DNA from 4 places in the Streptomyces sp. NPDC086787 genome. Region 1 is predicted to be linked to each of the others. Evidence: riboswitches for the same ligand, from Rfam matches in the RefSeq annotation. Region 1 holds a riboswitch; each other region holds the start of a gene.
What was found. Region 1 has a riboswitch for cobalamin ahead of ACIPK3_RS08540 (CbtB-domain containing protein). Riboswitches for the same ligand answer to the same signal wherever they lie in the genome.
Positions count from the first base shown of each region.

Region 2: linked by a shared signal. The riboswitch ahead of metE (5-methyltetrahydropteroyltriglutamate--homocysteine S-methyltransferase) and the one ahead of ACIPK3_RS08540 (CbtB-domain containing protein) in region 1 are both predicted to bind cobalamin.
Region 3: linked by a shared signal. The riboswitch ahead of ACIPK3_RS03545 (prenyltransferase/squalene oxidase repeat-containing protein) and the one ahead of ACIPK3_RS08540 (CbtB-domain containing protein) in region 1 are both predicted to bind cobalamin.
Region 4: linked by a shared signal. The riboswitch ahead of ACIPK3_RS05810 (cobalamin biosynthesis protein) and the one ahead of ACIPK3_RS08540 (CbtB-domain containing protein) in region 1 are both predicted to bind cobalamin.

Region 1 is NZ_JBIVBC010000002.1:508,487-513,643, forward strand. It holds gene ACIPK3_RS08525 (GMC family oxidoreductase N-terminal domain-containing protein) at 1-122, shown strand, start outside; gene ACIPK3_RS08530 (FAD-dependent oxidoreductase) at 287-1,435, shown strand; gene ACIPK3_RS08535 (sigma-70 family RNA polymerase sigma factor) at 1,631-3,268, shown strand; cobalamin riboswitch at 3,324-3,472, shown strand; gene ACIPK3_RS08540 (CbtB-domain containing protein) at 3,508-3,729, shown strand; gene ACIPK3_RS08545 (CbtA family protein) at 3,751-4,503, shown strand; gene ACIPK3_RS08550 (hypothetical protein) at 4,597-4,917, shown strand; gene ACIPK3_RS08555 (histidine phosphatase family protein) at 4,929-5,157, opposite strand, start outside.
Region 2 is NZ_JBIVBC010000011.1:231,370-236,526, reverse strand. It holds gene aceB (malate synthase A) at 1-1,283, shown strand, start outside; gene ACIPK3_RS24995 (3-hydroxybutyryl-CoA dehydrogenase) at 1,280-2,182, shown strand; cobalamin riboswitch at 2,267-2,412, shown strand; gene metE (5-methyltetrahydropteroyltriglutamate--homocysteine S-methyltransferase) at 2,599-4,917, shown strand; partial or broken gene ACIPK3_RS24985 (ECF transporter S component) at 4,988-5,134, opposite strand; partial or broken gene ACIPK3_RS24980 (DUF4430 domain-containing protein) at 5,124-5,157, opposite strand, start outside.
Region 3 is NZ_JBIVBC010000001.1:762,431-767,587, forward strand. It holds gene ACIPK3_RS03530 (ABC transporter ATP-binding protein) at 1-742, opposite strand, end outside; gene ACIPK3_RS03535 (CbiQ family ECF transporter T component) at 756-1,820, opposite strand; gene ACIPK3_RS03540 (SCO2322 family protein) at 1,813-2,448, opposite strand; gene ACIPK3_RS03545 (prenyltransferase/squalene oxidase repeat-containing protein) at 2,445-3,665, opposite strand; cobalamin riboswitch at 3,782-3,912, opposite strand; gene ACIPK3_RS03550 (MBL fold metallo-hydrolase) at 3,975-4,997, opposite strand; gene ACIPK3_RS03555 (aldehyde dehydrogenase) at 5,111-5,157, shown strand, end outside.
Region 4 is NZ_JBIVBC010000001.1:1,251,701-1,256,857, reverse strand. It holds gene ACIPK3_RS05830 (alpha/beta hydrolase family protein) at 1-415, opposite strand, end outside; gene ACIPK3_RS05825 (class II aldolase/adducin family protein) at 441-1,157, opposite strand; gene ACIPK3_RS05820 (anion permease) at 1,313-2,554, shown strand; gene ACIPK3_RS05815 (hypothetical protein) at 2,586-2,813, shown strand; cobalamin riboswitch at 2,943-3,086, shown strand; gene ACIPK3_RS05810 (cobalamin biosynthesis protein) at 3,202-4,152, shown strand; gene ACIPK3_RS05805 (cobyric acid synthase) at 4,149-5,157, shown strand, end outside.

The DNA.
Region 1 (5,157 bases):
TGCGCGGGGTGCACGGGGTGCTGATCGCCGACGCGTCCGTGCTGCCCGGCTGCCCGGAGGTGAACCCGCAGCTCAGCATCATGGCGGCGGCCCTGGCTGTCGTCCGGGAACACCTCGGGTGACTGGTTGAGCGAGTAGAAAAGTTGTCTCGTTGCACTTTTGGATCGAGTGTGGTTTTGTGGTGGTGCGGTCGACGGGCACGGTCCCGGCCGCACCATCCTCCGTTTCGGATTTTCGAAACCTCCCTTGATCCCCGAAACATCCCTGAGAGAAGGGACTCCTCGCCATGTCCGCATCCAGCCCCCGCATCGCGATCGTCGGAGCCGGCCCCGGCGGCCTCGTCTGCGCCCGCGTCCTGCAACAGCACGGCATCCCGGTGTCCGTCCACGACCTCGACGCGTCCCGCACCGCCCGCGACCAGGGCGGCACCCTCGACATGCATCCCGAATCCGGCCAACAGGCGCTGCGCGCCGCCGGTCTCTGGGAGCAGTTCCTCGAACTGGCCAGGCCCGAAGGCCAGCAGATGCGTCTCGCCGGCCGTGACGGCCGGATCCTCTTCGACGCGACCCCGCCCGAGGCGGGCACCGACGAAGGCAGCCCGGAGATCGACCGCGGTCGGCTGCGCGACCTCCTGCTCGACTCCCTCGCGCCCGGCACCGTCCGTTGGAGCCATCGGCTCACCCGGGCCGAACCGCTGGGCGGGGGCACCCACCGGCTGCACTTCTCGGGCGGCGACACCGCCGACGTCGACCTCGTCGTCGGCGCCGACGGCGCCTGGTCCAGGGTCCGCCGCCTGCTGAGCGAAGCCGTGCCCGTCTACACCGGCGTCACCTTCGTCGAAACGGGGCTCGACGACGCCGACCACCGCCACCCGGCACTCGCCGCCCTCGCCGGCGAAGGCACCATGATGGCTCTCGACGACAACCAGGGCTTCGTCGCCCAGCGGAACGGCGGCGGCCACATCCGTGTCTACGTCGGGATGCGCACCGACGAGGACTGGCACCAGCGCCGGGGCGTGGACCTGGCCGACGCCGACGCCGTACGCGACGCGCTCCTCAAGGCGTTCACCGGCTGGAGCGACGACCTGCTCGGGTTCATCACCGAAACCGACACCGGCTACGTCAACCGGCCCCTGTACGCCCTGCCCGTCCCGCACACCTGGGAGCACACCCCCGGGGTGACCCTCCTGGGTGACGCCGCGCACGTCATGTCGCCGTTCTCCGGCATGGGCGCCAACCTCGCCATGCTCGACGGTGCCGACCTCGCCCGTGCCCTCGCCGCCGGACCCACCCTCGACGATGCCGTCACCGCCTACGAGAGCGTCCTGCTGCCGCGGTCCGCCGAGGCCGCCGAGGGAGCCGCCGAGGGCATCGACGGCGCCTTCGCGCCCGACGGCGCCGAACAGGCCCTCGCCCACATGACCCGGCATCACTGAACGGTCCGACCGTCGACCGGGGTGTGACGTGCACAACACCCTATGGAGGGCATACCGGTACGAAGGCTCCCAACTCCCTCCCTGATGTGAGCAACCCCCGAACTACTGTCCCAAGAACTGTTATCGGGGACGCTCGTGGAGGTCTCCCAGTCATCGGACATCATCGTCGGGCGTCAAGGACAGGGAAGTCTTCTTATGAGCACACAGGACATGGTGAACTCGGCCGCACTCGTCGCCGCCGCCCGCGAGGGCGACCAGGCGGCGCAGGACGCGCTGGTCAACGCGTACCTGCCGCTCGTGTACAACGTCGTGGGCCGGGCCCTGAACGGCTCGGTCGACGTCGACGACGTCGTACAGGACACCATGCTGCGGGCCCTGAACGGGCTGGGCGGCCTGCGTGACCCGGAGAACTTCCGCTCCTGGCTCGTGGCCATCGCCATGAACCGCGTCCGGGCGCACTGGCAGGACCGCCAGTTGGCCCCGGGTGCCGTGGAGGAGGCCGCCGAGTCCGCGGACCCCGGCGCCGACTTCGTGGACCTGACCATGCTGCGGCTGCAACTGTCCGGGCAGCGCCAGGAGACCGCCCGCGCGACCCGCTGGCTGGAGCCCGACGACCAGAGCCTGCTGTCCCTGTGGTGGCTGGAGTGCGCCGGCGAACTGACCCGCGCGGAGGTCGCGCAGGCCCTGGAACTGTCCCCGCAGCACACCGCGGTGCAGGTGCAGCGGATGAAGGCACAGCTCGACGCGGCGCGAGTCGTCGTACGAGCCCTCGAGGCGCAGCCGCCCTGCGAGGAACTGCGCGGCATGCTGGGCACCTGGGACGGCCGGCCCTCCGCGCTGTGGCGCAAGCGAATAGCCCGCCACGCCCGCGACTGCGTGAGCTGCGCGGGCCGGTGGAGCGGACTCATGCCCGTCGAGGGCCTGCTCGCCGGCCTGGCGCTGGTCCCGGTGACCGCCGCGCTGCTGGCGGGCGCGCGGGCCGGCCTCGGCGCGACGGCCCCGGTGGCCGCAACAACGGCGCTGGGCGCGACGGGCGGTCCCGCCGGGGGCGGCAGGGCCGCCGCCAGGCGCCGCTCCGACGGCGGTCAGACGACCTCCCGGGCAGCGGCGCGCAGGCAGCGCCGCAACCGGCAGCGGGCCCTCGGCGGCGCGGTCGCCGCGGCCTGCCTGCTCGGCACCGGCATCTGGTACTTCGGCACGGATCCCGGCACCGGGACGGACACCGCGGCCAAGACGCCCACCACACCGCTCGCGGAGATCGAGGCGGCCGACGCCCCGGCGACCTCCCCCGTACCGTCGGCGTCGCCGTCCGTGTCCTCCTCGCCCTCCGCCTCCCCGTCGAAGAGCCCGAGTTCCTCCCCGACCGCCCGCAGGACCAGGACCGCCCCCAAGCCCGCGAAGCCCGCCACCCCGTCGCGCCGGTCCAGCACCACGACCACGCAGTCGGCCCCCGCGGGAACCGTCGGCCAGGTCATCGCGCTGGTCAACAAGGAGCGCTCGGCCGCCGGCTGCGGCCCGGTCACCGACAACTCCCAGCTGCGCGACGCCGCGCAGAAGCACTCCGACGACATGGCCGCACGCGGCTTCTTCGACCACACCAACCCCGACGGCAAGGGCCCCGGCGAGCGCATCACCGCCGCCGGCTACCGCTGGTCCACGTACGGCGAGAACATCGCCGCGGGCCAGCAGACCCCGGCGTCGGTGATGGACGCCTGGATGCACAGCTCCGGCCACCGCGCCAACATCCTCAACTGCTCGTTCAAGGAACTCGGCGTCGGCGTGCACAACGGGTCCGGCGGACCGTGGTGGACGCAGGACTTCGGCGCCAAGTAGCACTGCTCCTCGGAGAGGAAGATCACGTGACGCGGGCGCGGTCTTGGCCGTGCCCGCGTCACGCGGTACGGTCGGTCCGATATCGACGACGGCGAGACGGAAGCCGGTGTGAGTCCGGCACGGTCGCGCCACTGTGAGCGAGACGCCCCAGTTCTCTGGAGCACCTTGTGAGTCAGACCCGTGGCCGTCGTCATGTGCACCACCGAGATGGGACGCGAACTCCCAGAGGAGGTCCTGCCATGGCGCAGACCGTCGCCCAGCCGACAGCCAACACCCCCGCCGTTCCCGCCACGCTGCCGCTGAAGGCAATAGCACCCTGGGCGGTCTTCTTCGGCGTCCTCATGCTCGTCCTGCTCTACTTCGTCGGCGCCGAACAGGGCGCCACCTCCGTGATCAACGGCACGGACGTCCATGAGTGGGTTCACGACGCCCGCCACCTGCTCGGCTTCCCCTGCCACTGACCCGAGGGACGCCGCACCATCATGAACTCCGCAACCGTGCGCAACCTTCTCGTCCGGGGCATGCTCGCCGGCCTGGCGGCCGGCGTGCTCGCCCTGATCGTGGCCTACTTCCTCGGTGAGCCGAACGTCGACAGCGCGATCAGCTTCGAGGACGCCCACTCCCACGAGCACGAGATGGAAGTCGTCTCCCGCTCCCTCCAGTCCACCGCCGGACTCGCCACCGGTGTCCTGGTCTACGGCGTGGCCTTCGGCGGCATCGCCGCGCTCGCCTTCTGCTTCGCGCTCGGCCGCATCGGCCGCTTCAGCCCCCGGGCGAGCGCGCTGCTGCTCTCCGGCTGCGCGCTGCTGGCCGTGTATGTCGTGCCGTTCCTGAAGTACCCGGCCAACCCGCCGTCGGTCGGCGACCCCGACACCATCTCCAAGCGGACCACGCTCTACTTCCTGATGATGGCGCTCAGCGCGCTGCTGGCCGTGGCCGCCACCATCCTGGGCAAGCGGCTCGCGCCCGCACTGGGCAACTGGTGGGCCACCGTGACCGCGGTGACCGCGTTCGCCGTGGTGATCGGGCTGGCGTTCGCCTTCCTGCCGGTCATCAACGAGGTGCCGAAGGACTTCCCGGCCGCCCTGCTGTGGCGGTTCCGGCTCTCGGCGCTGGCCATCCAGGCCGTGCTGTGGGGCGGATTCGGCCTGCTCTTCGGCGAGTTGGCCGAACGGCAGCTGAACCCCAAGCCCGCGGCCGCCACGGCCGGGCGGACGGTTTCCGCCACCAACTGAGTCCTTCAGGACAGCAGAGGGCCCTTCGGAACCATCCGGGGGCCCTCTCGCGTTCTCCGGCACACAGGACAGGGCGAGGAGCGGAGGACCGAGTTGGCCAGACACCTTCAGCCGCGCCGCATCACCCTCGGAGGCCGGGAGGCGGTCGCCCTCACCGTCGAGGAATACGAGCAACTGATGGCCAGCCGACGCCAGATCGGCGGCCAGAGCGCCCGCGTCCGCGTACTCGCCCAGCAGGCCAAGCGCACCGAGCAACTCCTCCAGGACCTGGAGTCCCTCGTCGCCGCCCCGCTGGACTGCCACGAACACCCACGCGCCGCCGAACCGTGCGACACCGCTGCCGGCGCGGACTCCGCGTGCCTGCGCTGCGCGATAGCGGCTCGGCTGCGTCTCCACCGGGACCGCGATTCCTGAGCCCGTCGGCGTCAGTCGGCCGTGCCCGCGTCCGGACCGGCAAGCGGTCGCCCGAGGCGTACGTTCCAGCGTCCGGCGCGCCCACTCAGTTCGACGGCCGTCAGAGGTGGCGCGTCCAACCGCCAGAAGGCGTCCGTGGACATGCCCAGGGCGTGAACGACCACCGCCCGCACGACCTCGGGCTCGACCACCGCGAGCGTACGGCCGTCCGTCTCCAGGGTGTCGTCCAGCCAGCGTGCG
Region 2 (5,157 bases), on a different contig from region 1:
TCAACGCCCTCAACTCCGGCGCTCAGGTGTGGATGGCCGACTTCGAGGACGCCACCTCACCCACCTGGGACAACATCATCGGCGGCCAGCTCACCCTGCTCGACGCCATCGAGCGGCGCATCGACTTCACCATCGACGACGGCAGGGAGTACCGCCTCGGCGAACAGCTCGCCACCATCGTCGTACGGCCGCGCGGCTGGCACCTGGACGAGGAGCACCTGGAGTACGACGGCCGTCCCGTGCCCGCCGCCCTCGTCGACTTCGGCCTGTACTTCTTCCACTGCGCGCAGCGGCAGATCGACGCCGGGTACGGCCCGTACTTCTACCTCCCCAAGCTGGAGAACCGCTACGAGGCCCGGCTGTGGAACGACATCTTCGTCCGCGCCCAGGAACTGCTCGGCATCCCGAGCGGCACGGTCCGCGCCACCGTCCTCATCGAGACGATCACCGCCGCCTTCGAGATGGAGGAGATCCTCCACGAGCTGCGCGAGCACAGCGCGGGACTCAACGCGGGCCGCTGGGACTATCTGTTCAGCCTGATCAAGACCGTCGGCCACCGCACCGACTTCCTCCTCCCCGACCGCGCGAAGGTCACGATGACCGCCCCCTTCATGCGGGCCTACACCGAACTCCTCGTGCGCACCTGTCACCGGCGCGGAGCCCACGCCATCGGCGGCATGGCCGCCCAGGTGCCGGCCAAGGACCCGGTCGCGAACGAGGCGGTCCTCGCCACGGTGCGGCTGGACAAGGAGCGCGAGGCGGAGGACGGCTTCGACGGCTCCTGGGTCGCCCACCCGGGGCTGGTGCGCGTGTGCCGTGAGGTGTTCGACGGCGTGCTCGGCGACCGGCCTCACCAGCTGGACCGCGCCCGTGACGACGTCGAGGTGACGCCCTCGGACCTGCTGTCGGTGCGCCGGATCGGCGGGCCGCCCACCGACGAGGGCGTCCGGACGAACATCGCGGTGGCCCTCGGCTACTTCGACGCCTGGCTGCGCGGCCAGGGCGCGGTGGCGCTGAACGGTCTGATGGAGGACGCCGCCACGGCCGAGATCGCCCGCGTGCAGATCTGGCAGTGGCTGCGGCACCGGGTGATCGACCGCGAGACGGTCCTGCGCGTTCTCGACGAGGAGGTCACCGCTCTCGAAGCGGTCCGGCCCTGGGCGCCGGTCGAGGAGGCGCGAGAGCTGTTCGAGCGGACCGCGCTCGCCGGTGAACTGCCGCTCTTCTTCACCCCGGACGCCTACTCCCGTCGCCTCGTGCGGCGGACGGAGCGCCGGTCATGAGCGCCGGCATCGAGCGGGTGGGTGTCGTCGGCGGCGGACAGATGGGTGCCGGGATCGCCGAAGTGTGCGCGCTGGCCGGCCTGGACACCGTGGTCTGCGAGGCCGAGGCCACCGCCGCCCGCGCGGCGTGGGAACGGGTGACCCGCTCGCTCGACCGGGCCGTCCGGCGCGGCCGACTGGAGCCCGCCGCCGCCCAGGACGCCCTCGCCCGCCTCGTGTTCACCGGCGAACCGGACGACCTGGCCGACCGGCAGCTCGTCATCGAGGCCGTCACGGAGAACGCCGACGCGAAGACCGAGATCCTCGCCGCCCTCGACAAGATCGTCGAGGACCCGGCGGCGGTGCTGGCGACCAACACGTCCTCACTGCCCGTCATGCGCCTGGGCATGGCCACCGGCCGCGCCGACCGGGTCGTGGGCCTGCACTTCTTCAACCCCGTCCCGGTGCTGCCGCTGGTCGAGGTCGTGTCGTCCCTGCACACCGCGCCCGGGACCGTGTCCGCCGTGGAACGCTTCGCCACCGAGACCCTGGGCAAGAGGGTCATCCACTCCCGGGACCGCGCGGGCTTCGTCGTCAACGCCCTCCTCGTCCCCTACCTCCTCTCCGCGATCCGCATGGCCGAGTCCGGCTTCGCCACCGCCGAGGACATCGACACCGGCATGGAACTGGGCTGCGCCCACCCCATGGGGCCGCTGAGACTGGCCGACCTGATCGGCCTGGACACCGTCGCCTCGATCGCCGAATCACTCTACGAGGAGTTCCGTGAACCCCTCTACGCCCCTCCCCCGCTGCTCCAGCGCATGGTCGAGGCGGGGCTCCTGGGCCGCAAGACCGGCCGTGGGTTCCACGCGTACGCGCACCCCCCGTCACCCTCGTGGACCGACTCGCCGTCCGAATGATGGAGTTGACGCCTCGCAGCACCGGACAACCCCTTAGGCTGGCCGGTGCAGCTGGTTCGTCCCGTCCGCCAGGCGGGACGTCGCAAGAGGGAACCCGGTGGGAATCCGGGACTGCCCCGCAGCGGTGAGTGGGAACGACCGCCGTCATACGCACTGGGTCCACGGGATCCGGGAAGCGACGGCCAGTAGGTGTCTCGTACGACGGGGCGTGCCCGCGAGTCCGAAGACCTGCCCGTTGCCCGCGCGCGCACGATGCGCACGCGGATATCCCGGTGACCTCGTGGGCGGGTCGGCGTACATATCAGGCGGACGACCGCGCCGTGCCGCGCGGGACCGGGTCCGTCCGGTGCTGTCACGCTTCGCGTCCCCGTCCCGCCACCGGGATCTCAGGGAATCGTCTCGCGAAGGAGATCTCCGTGACCGCCAAGTCCGCAGCCGCGGCAGCACGGGCCACCGTGTACGGCTACCCCCGCCAGGGACAGAACCGGGAACTCAAGAAGGCCATCGAGGGCTACTGGAAGGGCCGCGTCACTGCGGACGCCCTCCGGGACACCGCGGCCGAACTGCGCCACGGCAACTGGCGGCAGCTCGCCGAGGCCGGCATCCACGAGGTGCCGACCGGTGACTTCTCGTACTACGACCACGTCCTCGACACCACGGTCATGGTCGGCGCGATCCCCGAGCGCCACCGCGCCGCCGTCGCCGCCGACGCCCTGGACGGCTACTTCGCCATGGCCCGCGGCGCCCAGGATGTCGCGCCGCTGGAGATGACCAAGTGGTTCGACACCAACTACCACTACCTGGTGCCCGAATTGGGACCGGACACGGCGTTCGCGGCCAACTCCTCCAAGCAGGTGGCCGAGTTGCGGGAGGCACTCGCCCTCGGCCTCACCGCCCGGCCGGTGCTCGTCGGCCCGGTCACCTATCTGCTGCTCGCCAAGTCCGCCCCGGGGGTGGCCGCGGACTTCGATCCGCTGACGCTGCTGGACCGTCTGCTGCCGGTGTACGCCGAGGTCCTGGCCGCCCTGCGCGCCGAAGGCGCGCAGTGGGTGCAGCTCGACGAACCCGCTCTGGTCCAGGACCGCACCCCGGCAGAGCTGAACGCCGCCGCGCGCGCCTACCGCGACCTCGGAGAACTCACCGACCGGCCGAAGCTGCTGGTCGCCTCGTACTTCGACCGGCTGGGCGAGGCCCTGCCGGTGCTCGCCAAGGCGCCGGTCGAGGGGATCGCCCTGGACTTCACGGGGCCCGCCGCGGCCAACCTGGACGCGCTCGCGGCCGTGGGCGGGCTGCCCGGCAGGCGGCTGGTCGCCGGTGTGGTCAACGGCCGCAACATCTGGGTCAATGACCTGGAGCGGTCCCTGTCCACGCTCGGCACCCTGCTGGGCCTGGCCGACCGGGTCGATGTGGCCGCCTCCTGCTCGCTGCTGCACGTGCCCCTCGACGCCACCGCGGAACGGGACATCGAGCCGCAGATCCTGCGCTGGCTCTCCTTCGCCCGGCAGAAGACGAGCGAGATCGTCACACTGGCGAAGGGGCTCGCCCAGGGCGCCGACACCATCACCGCCGAACTCGCCGCCAACCGCGCCGACCTGGCCTCCCGCGCCGGATCGCCGATCACCCACGACCCGGCGGTACGCGCCCGCGCCACCGCGGTCACCGACGCCGACGCCCGCCGCTCACAGTCGTACGCCGAACGGACCGCCGCCCAACGCGCGGCCCTGCGGCTGCCGTTGCTGCCGATCACGACCATCGGCTCCTTCCCGCAGACCGGCGAACTGCGTACCGCACGCGCCGACCTGCGGGCCGGGCGGATCGGCACCGTCGGCTACGAGGACCACGTCAGGACCGAGATCCAGGAGGTGATCGCCTTCCAGGAGAAGGCCGGCCTCGACGTCCTGGTGCACGGCGAGGCCGAACGCAACGACATGGTGCAGTACTTCGCCGAGCAGCTCACCGGCTGTCTCGCCACCCAGCACGGCTGGGTCCAGTCCTACGGCACCCGTTACGTCCGCCCGCCGATCCTCGCCGGGGACATCTCCCGGCCCGAGCCGATGACCGTACGCTGGACGACGTACGCCCAGTCCCTCACCGACCGTCCGGTCAAGGGCATGCTCACCGGTCCGGTCACCATGCTCGCCTGGTCCTTCGTACGCGACGACCAACCCCTCGCCGACACCGCCCGCCAAGTCGCCCTCGCCCTGCGCGACGAGGTCAACGACCTGGAGGAGGACGGCACTTCCGTCATCCAGGTGGACGAACCGGCGCTCCGCGAGACACTGCCCCTGCGGGCCGCGGACCGGCCCGCCTACCTGGACTGGGCGACGGAGGCCTTCCGGCTGTCCACCAGCGGCGTGCGTCCCGACACCCAGATCCACACCCACATGTGCTACGCCGAGTTCGGCGACATCGTCCAGGCCATCGACGACCTCGACGCCGACGTCATCAGCCTGGAGGCCGCCCGCTCACACATGCAGGTGGCTCGCGAACTAGCCGCCCACGGTTACCCCCGCGAGGCCGGACCCGGTGTCTACGACATCCACTCCCCGCGCGTACCCAGCACCGAGGAGGCCGCCGATCTGCTGCGCACCGCCCTCTCGGCCATCCCCGCCGAACGTCTCTGGGTCAACCCCGACTGCGGCCTGAAGACCCGCGGCTGGCCCGAGACCCGGGCCTCCCTGGAGAACCTGGTCGCCGCCGCCCACACGGTCCGGGGCGAGCTGCCCGCGTCCTGATCGCAAGGAGGCCGGGGCGCTCGCGCGCCCCGGCCCTCAAGAGTCCTCGGCCTTCAGGAATCCCCGGCCCTCAGGTGGCCTCGGCCTTTGCCGTCCCGGCGGCGGCGAACCGCACGGGTGCCCGGAACCTTGCCCGGCGTGCGGCGCGGCGGAAGGTCGTGAGCACCGCCGGACCGGCCAGCAGCACGCAGACGAAGTTGGTGAAAGATGTTCCAGTAGGCGCTGCCACCGCCGCTGACC
Region 3 (5,157 bases), on a different contig from region 1:
CCGCCAACCGGCCGAGGTCCACCACCGGCGGGTACACCGGTGACACGGCCATCACCTCGGCCGGGTCGCCCAGCAGCGGGGCGGCGCCCGGCGCGGGCAGCAGGACGACCCGGTCGGCGTACTGGATCACCCGCTCCAGGCGGTGCTCGGCCATCAGGACCGTCGTACCCAGGTCGTGGACGAGCCGCTGGAGCACGGCGAGGACCTCCTCGGCGGCCGCCGGGTCCAGCGCCGACGTCGGTTCGTCCAGCACCAGCACACTCGGGTGCGGGGTGAGCACGGAGCCGATCGCGACACGCTGCCGCTGCCCGCCGGAGAGCGTGGCGATGGGCCGGTCCCGCAGACCGGCGAGACCCAACAGATCCAGGGTCTCCTCGACGCGGCGCCGCATGACCTCCGGGGCGAGCCCCAGCGACTCCATCCCGTAGGCGAGTTCGTCCTCCACCGTGTCCGTCACGAAGTGCGCGAGCGGATCCTGGCCCACCGTGCCCACGACATCGGCGAGTTCGCGCGGCTTGTGCGTGCGGGTGTCCCGGCCGGCGACCGTGACCCGGCCGCGCAGGGTGCCGCCGGTGAAGTGCGGCACGAGTCCGCTGACCGCGCCGAGCACGGTGGACTTGCCGACCCCGGACGGGCCGACGAGCAGCGCCAGTTCACCCTCCGGTACCTCGAAGTCCACGTTCCGGACGGCGGGTTCGGCCGCACCCTCGTAGGTCACGGAGACGTTCTCGAATCTGATCACGACGGCTCCTCCATCAGGTCTCCCGGCGGACGACGAAGGCGGGCAGCAGCGCGAGGAGTACCGAGGCCGCCGGGAATACGGGCAGGGCGGGCGCGACCAGCGGGACCACCCCGGGGTGCAGCGCGTCGGGATCGGACACGGAGGCCAGCGTGAGCAGCGCGGCGGCCCCGGCGCCGGACCCCGCGACCAGCCAGGCGCGCAGATCCCAGGGGTCGGGGCGGTAGCGGGTGCGCAGGGTACGGCGGCCACCGAGGCGCAGGCCCGCGAGGGCGGCGGCGACCCCGGCGAGCAGCACCGGCAGGCCGTAGGTGCCGCCCTCGGCGGTGAGCAGCCCGTACGTTCCCGCGCACACGCCGAGCAGGCCGCCGAGGGTCAGCGCGGCGGTGGTGCGGCGCACCGGTGCTGGGACGTCGGCGCTGCGGCCGTATCCGCGCGCGTCCATCGCGGCGGCCAGCGCGACCGACCGCTCCAGCGCGCCCTCCAGGACCGGCAGGCCCACGTGCAGCAGCCCGCGCACCCCCCGGTCCGGACGGCCGCGCAGCCGGCGGGCGGCCCGCAGCCGCCGTACGTCGGCGACCAGGTTCGGGGCGAAGGTGAGGGCGACGACCACGGCCACACCCATCTCGTACAGGGCGCCGGGCAGCGACTTGAGGAGGCGGGCCGGGTTGGCGAGGGCGTTCGCCGCGCCCACGCAGATGAGCAGCGTGGCCAGCTTGAGACCGTCGTACAGCGCGAAGACACAGGCCTCCGCGGTGACCGGGCCGCCCAGCCGGATGCCCTGCGCCCATTGCGGGAGCGGCACCTCGGGGAGCGTCACGAGCACATGCGTGCCGGGGATGGGGGAGCCGAGGAGCACCGCGAAGACGAGCCGGACGGCCAGCACGGCGAGCGCCAGCCGGACGAAGGCCGCGTAGGAGCGGGACCAGGGGGCCGCGGTGCGGTGGGTGGCGACCACATAGCCGGTCGCGGCGACGAGCAGGCCGAGCAGGAGCGGGTTGGTGGTGCGGGTGGCGGCCGTGCCGAGCCCCAGGGCCCACAGCCACCAGGCGCCGGGGTGCAGGCCGCTCCGGCTACGCATCCCTGCGCCGCCGCGCCTGCCACAGGGCCGCGCCGCCGAGCAGTACGACCGCTCCCGCGCCCGCGTACAGGCCCACCGACGGGCCGCCGTCGCCCCCGCCGGGGGCCTTCGGCGCCGGCTTCCCGGCCGCCACCTGCTCACCGCAACCCCGCTGCGGGTAGCCCGAGATGGCGCACAGCAGGGCGTTGGTGTCATAGCGCAGGGGCTTCGCCACCGAGGCCAGGGCCTCGGCCGTCGTCGCGTCCCCGGCCACCCGGGCGCACGCCGTCCGGGGCGCGGGCGGGTGCTCCCCGGAGGACGCGTCGGCGGCCGTACCGAAGTCGATGACCAGCGCCACCCGCTTCCTTCCCGGAGCGGCGGGCGTGCCCGCGCAGATGGAACGGAAGTCCGCCGTGCCGCGCGGCCGGGTCGCGTCCGCGGAGTCCTCGCTCACCGCGAAGCGGAAGCCCTGGACGTCCCCGTCGGCGGGACGGGCCGTCGACGGCCCCTGGGTGGCGTACGTCCAGCCCTGGCCGTCGCGCTCCCAGAAGGACCAGTAGCGGTACCCGGCCGCGTCGGCCCGGCCCACGGCCGCGCCGAGTATCAGCGTGGCCAGGAGCAGCGGCAGGGCACGGCGGACAGCGGTCACGGCTGCTGCCGCTTCTTACGGCCGCTGAGCAGGAAACCGGCGCCGATGCCCGCGACCAGGCCGACGCCGACGATCCACCACACGCCGTAGCCCGAGTCGGACTTGTCCGCCTTCTCGGTATCGGCCCCGGTGGGCTTCTTCATCTCCTGCGGGGCGGGCCCGGTCGCGTTGAGCGCCTTCACGAGGTCCGTGCCGCCGAAGTCGCGCGGGTTCCCGCCCACGACGTGCGCGGCGAGGATCAGCTCGGCGTAGGCCGCCGGGCCGCTCTGCTGCGCCCACTTGACGGAGTTCTTCTCCAGCCAGGCGTACGGCTTCCGTGCCTGCTCGGTGTAGCCCTGCGCGGCGAGCGCGACGACCGTGTAGGCGGTGCTGCCGTGGTCGGGCTGGGGCTCGGCGCCGGCGAGCGCGGACTCCAGGTGGCCGCCGGTGCGGTGCAGTTCGGCGGTCAGGTAGGCGGTGCCGTTGCGGGCGATGTCCTCGGGCTTGAGGTCGGTGCCGGAGCACTTGGCGTCGCCCGACCGCGCCTTCCCGGCGGTCGTCGCGAGCCCCTTGTTCAGCGCGCCGAGCACACCGGCCGCCGTCGCGTACGCGTTGGCGGAGAGCTTGGCGCCCTTCATCGGCGGGAGGCCGAGCGCGCCGCCGCCGTCCTTGCCGCAGGGCACGGCCAGCGCGGCCAGCGCGTCGTACGGGTTCTTGCCGCCCTTGCTGACCCCGGCGGGGTTCTCGCCCACCGCGGTGAGCGCGGCGATGACGCCCCCGGTGGTGTTCGCGTCGCTGCCCGAACCCGGGTAGCCCCAGCCGCCGTCCGCGCTCTGCTGAGCCTTGAGCCAGGTCACCGCCTTGCCGGCCTCGGCGTCGTGACCGCCGATCGCCTTCAGGGCCTGCACGGCGACGGCGGTCATGTCGGCCGTGGCCGTACCGGCGGCACAGGGCTTGGTGGCGTCGGCGCGGAACGCGGCGAAGGAGCCGTCGGCGCACTGCTGCCCGGTCAGCCAGTCCACGGCCTTGTCGGCCGGCGTCAGGCCGACCGCGTGCTGGGCGAGCAGGGTGAGGGACTGGCGCCAGACGCCGTCGAACTTCGGATCGGCGTTGCCGTACAGCCCGGACGGCAGTGCGGCCGACGGGGACGGGGACGCGGACGGGGCGGCCATGGCGGGCGCGGCCGTGCCGATCACGGCGACGGCGGCCAGGACCGCTGCGCTGCGGTGGATGTTCATGATCGGCGGATGCCTCTCCTTGCGGGGAGCCGCGCAGCACAGGGGACACCCCGGGCGGCTCGACTCCGTAAACCTCGACGGTGTCGTGCGCGGGCGAGCCCCGACACACCTGAGCCGGGTCAACTGTCCGTCCGGGGAGGTCCGGCTTGCCGTCCCTCGGGACGGTTCACGGTTGCGGGTCAGCGCCGGGTTCGCACCGGCTTTCCCCCGTACGGGTGTGACGACGACCCGGCTACTGTACCGGCCGGTCGGCGCGGGGCCCGAGTGGTGCTCGGCACACCGCCGGGCGGGGCGGGCCCGGGGCGCTCGTCACACCGCCACGTAGGCCACCGGCGAGGTCCCCGGCACCGCTTCCGCCCGGCCCTGTTTCACCAGACGGCGCAGATGGGACTCGGCCTCCGAGACCGCGATGTTGCGGGAGCCGTGGCGGATCTGCTCCCAGGGGCGGTTCCACTCCATGCGTTCGGCCAGCTGCCAGGGGGTGAGAGGCTCGGCGAGCAGGGCCAGCAGGCCGGCGAGGCGGTCCTCGTGGTGGACGAGCAGCTCCCGCACGCGCGCGGCCGCGTCGGTGAACGCGTGCTGGTGGGCGGGGAGCACCTCGGCGGGAGCGAGACGGCCGACGCGCTCCAGGGAGTCGAGGTAGTCGCCGAGCGGGTCGGTGACGGTCATGTCGTCCGGGTCCTCGTAGAGGCCGATGTGCGGGGTGATCCCCGGGAGCAGGTGATCGCCCGAGAACAGCCGCCCATGGCCGGGCAGTTGGGCCGGGTGCTCCTCCTCCAGGTGCAGACAGACGTGGCCCGGCGTGTGCCCCGGGGTCCAGATGGCGCGCAGCCGGCGGCCCGGCAGGTCGAGGAGTTCGCCGGGGACGATCTCCCGGTCCGGCAGTGCGGGGGAGAGGCCGGGCAGGGTGCGGCGGGCGGTGCGCAGCGGTGCCACGTGCTCCTCGGGTGCGCCGGCCGCGTCGAGTTTGGCGGCCATGTACGCGAACCAGCGCTCCGGCCGGTTCTGCCGTGCGCGCCGCACGATCGCGATGTCGGCCGCGTGCATCGCGACCCAGGCTCCGGAGGCCTCCCGCACCTGCCCCGACAGCCCGTGGTGGTCCGGGTGGTGGTGGGTGACGACCACGCCCCGGATCTCCGCGACCGAGGTGCCGCACGAGGTCAGCCCGGCCACGAGGGCGTCCCAGGAGGCCGGGTCGTCCCAGCCGGTGTCCACCAGCACCGGCCCCCGGTCGGTGTCCACGACGTACACCAGTGTGTGGCCGAGCGGGTTGTCCGGGATGGGCACGGCCAGGGAACGCACCCCGCCGCCGTGATCGAACGTCTTCGTCATCTGACCTCCGCCCGGGACCATTGCCCACCCAAACTAGAACTGATATCAGTTCTGATACAGCGTCAGAAATGAAACAGCGTCAGAAAAACGCGTGCCGCAGGAGGCAGTCGGTCATGACCGAGCTCGTGGAACACGGACAGCTGTTCATCGGAGGGGAGTT
Region 4 (5,157 bases), on a different contig from region 1:
GCACGTCGATGTCGGCGTGGTCGAGGCCGAGCGCGCTGTCGGGGTTGCCGACGTGCACGTTGGGGGTGAGCCACACCTTGTCGCCGGGCCTGAGCGTGCCGTGGGTGACACGGTCCAGTCGGCGTACGACGGCGTCGGCGGTGTGCTCGGCGGACTCCATGACCGGGCCGACGACCGCGTGCGAGCCGTTTCCGGACAGGCCGTAGACGCCGGGGCGCAGGGAGGCCAGGTCGCGGGTGAGGGTGATCCGGCCCGCGGCCGTGGCGTGCACGGTGAGCCGGGGCTCGGTGGGCAGGGGCCGACCGGGCGGTGCCTTGAGGGCGGCGTCGCTGGCCATGCGCCCGGCGGCGACACCGGCCGCGCCGGCCGCCAGGACGGCTGTGACGGCAGCGGCCGTCGCTTTGACAGTGCGCACGGGTCCAGTGTCCCGGTGGACCCGCTCACCGGCCAGTGGGCCCGGCCGCCTCGGGGTGTCGCGGCTGGCCGTAGCCGCGCAGCCGTTCGCTCGCCTCGGCCAGCTGGCGCGGGGACAGCAGGCTGGGGGCCAGGCCCGGTACCGAGGACGCCGTGAGCCACAGGCGGCACATCCACTCCAGCTGTGCGGTGCGGTCGTAGGCCTGGTCGAGGGAGGTGCCGTGGGTGATCGTGCCGTGGTTCTGGAGGAGGCAGCCGGAACGTCCGTCGAGGGCGCGCAGCATGTTGTCGGCGAGTTCGTCGGTGCCGTACGTCGCGTACGGGGCGACCCGTACCGGTCCGCCGAGGGCGCCGGTCATGTAGTGGACGGGCGGGAGTTCGGTGACGAGCGTCGAGACGGCGGTGGCGTGCACGGCGTGGGTGTGGACGACGGCGCGGGCGTCGGTGGTGCGGTAGACGGCGAGGTGCATGGGCAGCTCGCTGGTGGGCACAAGGGTGCCGAGCACCCGCCGTCCGGTGAGGTCGACTCCGGTGATGTCGTCCGGGGTCAGCCGGTCGTAGGGCACTCCGGAGGGGGTGACCAGCACGGTGTCGCCGACCCGCGCCGAGACGTTGCCGGAGGTTCCGACGACCAGCGAGTCGGCCACGGTACGGCGGGCGGTGGCGACGAGCGCCTCCCAGGCGGCCGCCGTGTCGTCGCTGTCGTCGCTGTCCTCGCTGTCGTCACACTGCTGTTCGGCCATACGTCGATCCTGCCAGCCCGCTCCCGTCCGCGGGTGACGGGGATCTCTCGAAGACACGCGCCCGCGACATCGCGGCGCCCGCCTCAGTTCACCTTCCGTTCATCCAGGTTGCCTACGTTCAACCAGCCAATGACCTCGAACGATTGCCTGGGTAAATGGAAAACTTCTCGCTGATCCTCGCGATTGTGGTCGTGACCGCACTCGCGTTCGATTTCACGAACGGTTTTCACGACACCGCCAACGCGATGGCCACGACCATCTCGACCGGCGCGCTCAAGCCCAAGGTCGCGGTGGCCATGTCCGCCGCGCTCAACCTCGTGGGCGCCTTCCTCTCCGTGGAGGTCGCCAACACGATCTCCAAGGGTCTCGTCGACGAGACCGGCATCCGTCCCGAGGTCATCTTCGCCGCCCTGGTCGGCGCGATCCTCTGGAACCTGGTGACGTGGCTGGTGGGACTCCCCTCCAGTTCCTCGCACGCTCTCATGGGCGGCCTGATCGGCGCCACGATCGCCTCGGCCGGCACGGGCGCCGTCCACAGCGACGCGCTCGTCACCAAGGTCCTGATCCCGGCGGTCGCCGCCCCGGTCGTCGCCGGTCTGGCGGCCCTGCTCGCCACCCGCTTCTCCTACGCGCTGAGCAAGGGCTCCGAGACCGAGGCCACCCGCAAGGGCTACCGCGCCGGGCAGATCGCCTCGGCCGGTCTGGTCTCGCTCGCCCACGGCACCAACGATGCGCAGAAGACCATGGGCATCATCACCCTGGCGCTGGTCGCCGGCGGTTCCATCGCCCCCGGCTCCAACCCTCCCACCTGGGTCATCCTCTGCGCGGGTCTCGCGATCGCGCTCGGCACCTACCTCGGCGGCTGGCGCATCATCCGCACCATGGGCAAGGGCCTCACCGACCTTCAGCCGCGGCAGGGGTTCGCCGCCCAGACCAGCGCTGCGACCGCCATCCTGGCCTCCGCGCACCTGGGCTTCTCCCTCTCCACGACGCACGTGGTCTCCGGCTCCGTGATGGGCGCCGGCCTCGGCCGCAAGGGCGGCGTGGTCCGCTGGTCCACCGCGACCCGCATGCTCGTCGCCTGGGTACTGACGCTTCCGGCCGCTGCCCTGGTCGCCGCGCTCGCCGAGTCCGTGACCGACCTCGGTGACTGGGGCACCGCGCTCGTCGCCGTCTTCCTGGTCGCCGCCAGCGCCGCGATCTGGAAGATCTCCCGCCGCGAGGTCGTCGACCACAGCAACGTCAACGAGACCGAGGAGCCGGCGGGCGTGGTGACCACCGCGATCGCCGCCGTGACCCCGCCGCCCACGGCCGCCCTGGCCGAGGAGCTGAAGGCCACGATCCCGTCCCCGGTGCCCGCCTCCGCCGACCCGGCCGCCCCGCCGGCCACCGTCTGACCCCGAGCCCGGTTACTAAGGAAGCATCACCATGAAGATCGACTGGGCAGCTCTCGGCTCCGTCTTCGGCGTCAGCCTCGGAGTCACCGTGGGCCTCGTGGCCCTCTTCACCCTCGGTGTCGCGGGCCTCTCGCGCCGCGAACGCGCCACGGCCCAGGGCGGCGGCGCCACCCTCGCCGCCACGGGCGCCTACGTGTGCTTCGCGGCCTGCGCGTCGGCGGTCGCGTACGGCATCTACCTGATCGTGGTCAAGGCCTGACCGACCCGTGGAAGGCTCCTCCCCGACGCTTGACGGGGAGGAGCCTTTTCGTATGCCGTGACACGGCCGGGCGGGGCCGGTGTGGGGTTCTGCACACTCACCCCGTGCAGGTCAGCGGCGAGTTGACGGCTCTTCCGGGCCCGTGGTGGACTGCCCGGGCCATGTACGGCGGCAGAAGAGGAAGCCGGTGCGAATCCGGCGCGGTCCCGCCACTGTCACCGGGGTATCGGTCCCCGGGAGCCAGGAACTCTCGCCGCCGGTCTCGTCGAACCAGGGCGTGGACACCCTGAGTGAGGACATATCGCCATGCTCGCTCGGCCGTTGAGGGCCAGACAGGCCTTCGGGTACACCACAGGATCGCTGCCCGACCCTTCGGCCGGCTGAGCCGATGCGTGCCGATCGCGTCTTCGCGTACGGCGCCTCCGCCGGCCTCCTCGCCGACCTGATCCTGGGCGATCCGCGCCACGGGCACCCCGTCGCCGCGTTCGGGCGCACGGCCGCCTCCGTGGAACGGGCGCTGTGGCGGGACCACCGCGGCTGGGGGGCCGCGCACACCGCCGTCTGCGTCGGCGGAGCCGTGGCCCTCGGCGCCCTCGCCCACCGGGCAGCCCGCTCCTCCACCGCCGCCTCCGTCGCCCTCACCGCGGCGGCCACCTGGACGGTCGTCGGCGGGAGTTCACTCGCCCGCGAGGCCCGGATCATCGGGCGCGCCCTGGAGGCGGGCGACCTCTCGGCGGCCCGCGCCCGGCTGCCGCACCTGTGCGGCCGGGACCCGCAGGCCCTCGACGCCGACGCCATGGCGCGGGCGGTGGTGGAGTCCGTCGCGGAGAACACCTCGGACGCCGTGGTCGGTGCCCTGGTGTGGGGTGCCGCGGCCGGCGTGCCCGGACTCCTCGGGTTCCGCGCCGTGAACACCCTCGACGCGATGGTCGGCCACAAGTCGCTTCGCCACCGGCGGTTCGGCTGGGCCTCCGCCCGTCTCGACGACGTCGCCGGCTGGCCCGGCGCCCGGCTCACCGCCGTGCTCGCCGCCGTCGCGGGCCCGGATCCGCGCGGCGCGCTGCGCGCCTGGCGGGCGGACGCGCACCGGCACCCGAGCCCCAACGCCGGGCCGGTGGAAGCCTCCTTCGCGGGCGCCCTCGGCGTGCGGCTCGGCGGCACGCTCTCCTACGGAGGCCGGATCGAGCACCGGCCCGTGCTCAACGGCGGTGGCCGCCCCGTGGCCACCGGCGACATCCACCGGGCCGTACGGCTCTCCCGCCGGGTCGGCCTGCTCGCGCTCGGCACGGGAATCGCCGCGCGCGCCATCGTGCGGAAGGCAAGGGGGCACAACTCGTGAACGGCAGGGGTCTACTGGTCGCCGGCACCACGTCGGACGCCGGCAAGAGCGTGGTGACGGCGGGGATCTGCCGGTGGCTGGTACGGCAGGGGGTCAAGGTCGCGCCCTTCAAGGCGCAGAACATGTCGCTCAATTCGTTCGTGACCCGTGAGGGCGCGGAGATCGGCCGGGCGCAGGCGATGCAGGCGCAGGCCTGCCGCGTCGAGCCGACCGCTCTGATGAACCCCGTGCTGCTGAAGCCGGGCGGCGAGCAGAGCAGTCAGGTGGTGCTGCTGGGCAAGCCGGTGGGCGAGATGAGCGCGCGTGGGTTCTTCGGGGAGTCCGGGGGGGCCGGGAAGTCCGGGGAGTCGTCCCCCGGGGCGGGGCTGCACGGTGGACGCCGGCAGCGTCTGCTCGGGACCGTGCTGGAGTGCCTCGCCGAGTTGCGGGGCACGTATGACGCGGTGATCTGTGAAGGGGCCGGCTCTCCCGCCGAGATCAACCTGCGCCGGACCGACATCGTGAACATGGGGATCGCGCGGGGCGCGCGGCTGCCCGTGCTCGTCGTCGGCGACATCGACCGCGGCGGCGTGTTCGCCTCCTTCTTCGGCACCGTGGCCCTGCTCTCCCCCGAGGACCAGGAACTGGTCGCCGGGTTCCTCGTCAACAAGTTCCGGGGCGACGTCGGCCTCCTGGAACCGGGCCTCGACATGCTGCACGGACTCACCGGACGGCACACGTACGGCGTGCTGCCGTTCCGGCACGGGCTCGGTATCGACGAGGAGGACGGGCTGCGTGTCTCCCTGCGCGGAACCGTGCGCGAGTCGAACGTCGCCCCGCCCGTCGGGCAGGACGTGCTGCGCGTGGCGGTCTGCGCCGTGCCGCTGATGTCCAACTTCACCGACGTGGACGCCCTCGCCGCCGAACCCGGCGTCGTCGTACGGTTCGTGGACCGGCCGGAGGAGCTCGCCGACGCCGACCTGGTGATCCTGCCGGGGACCCGGGGAACCGTGCGGGCGCTGGAGT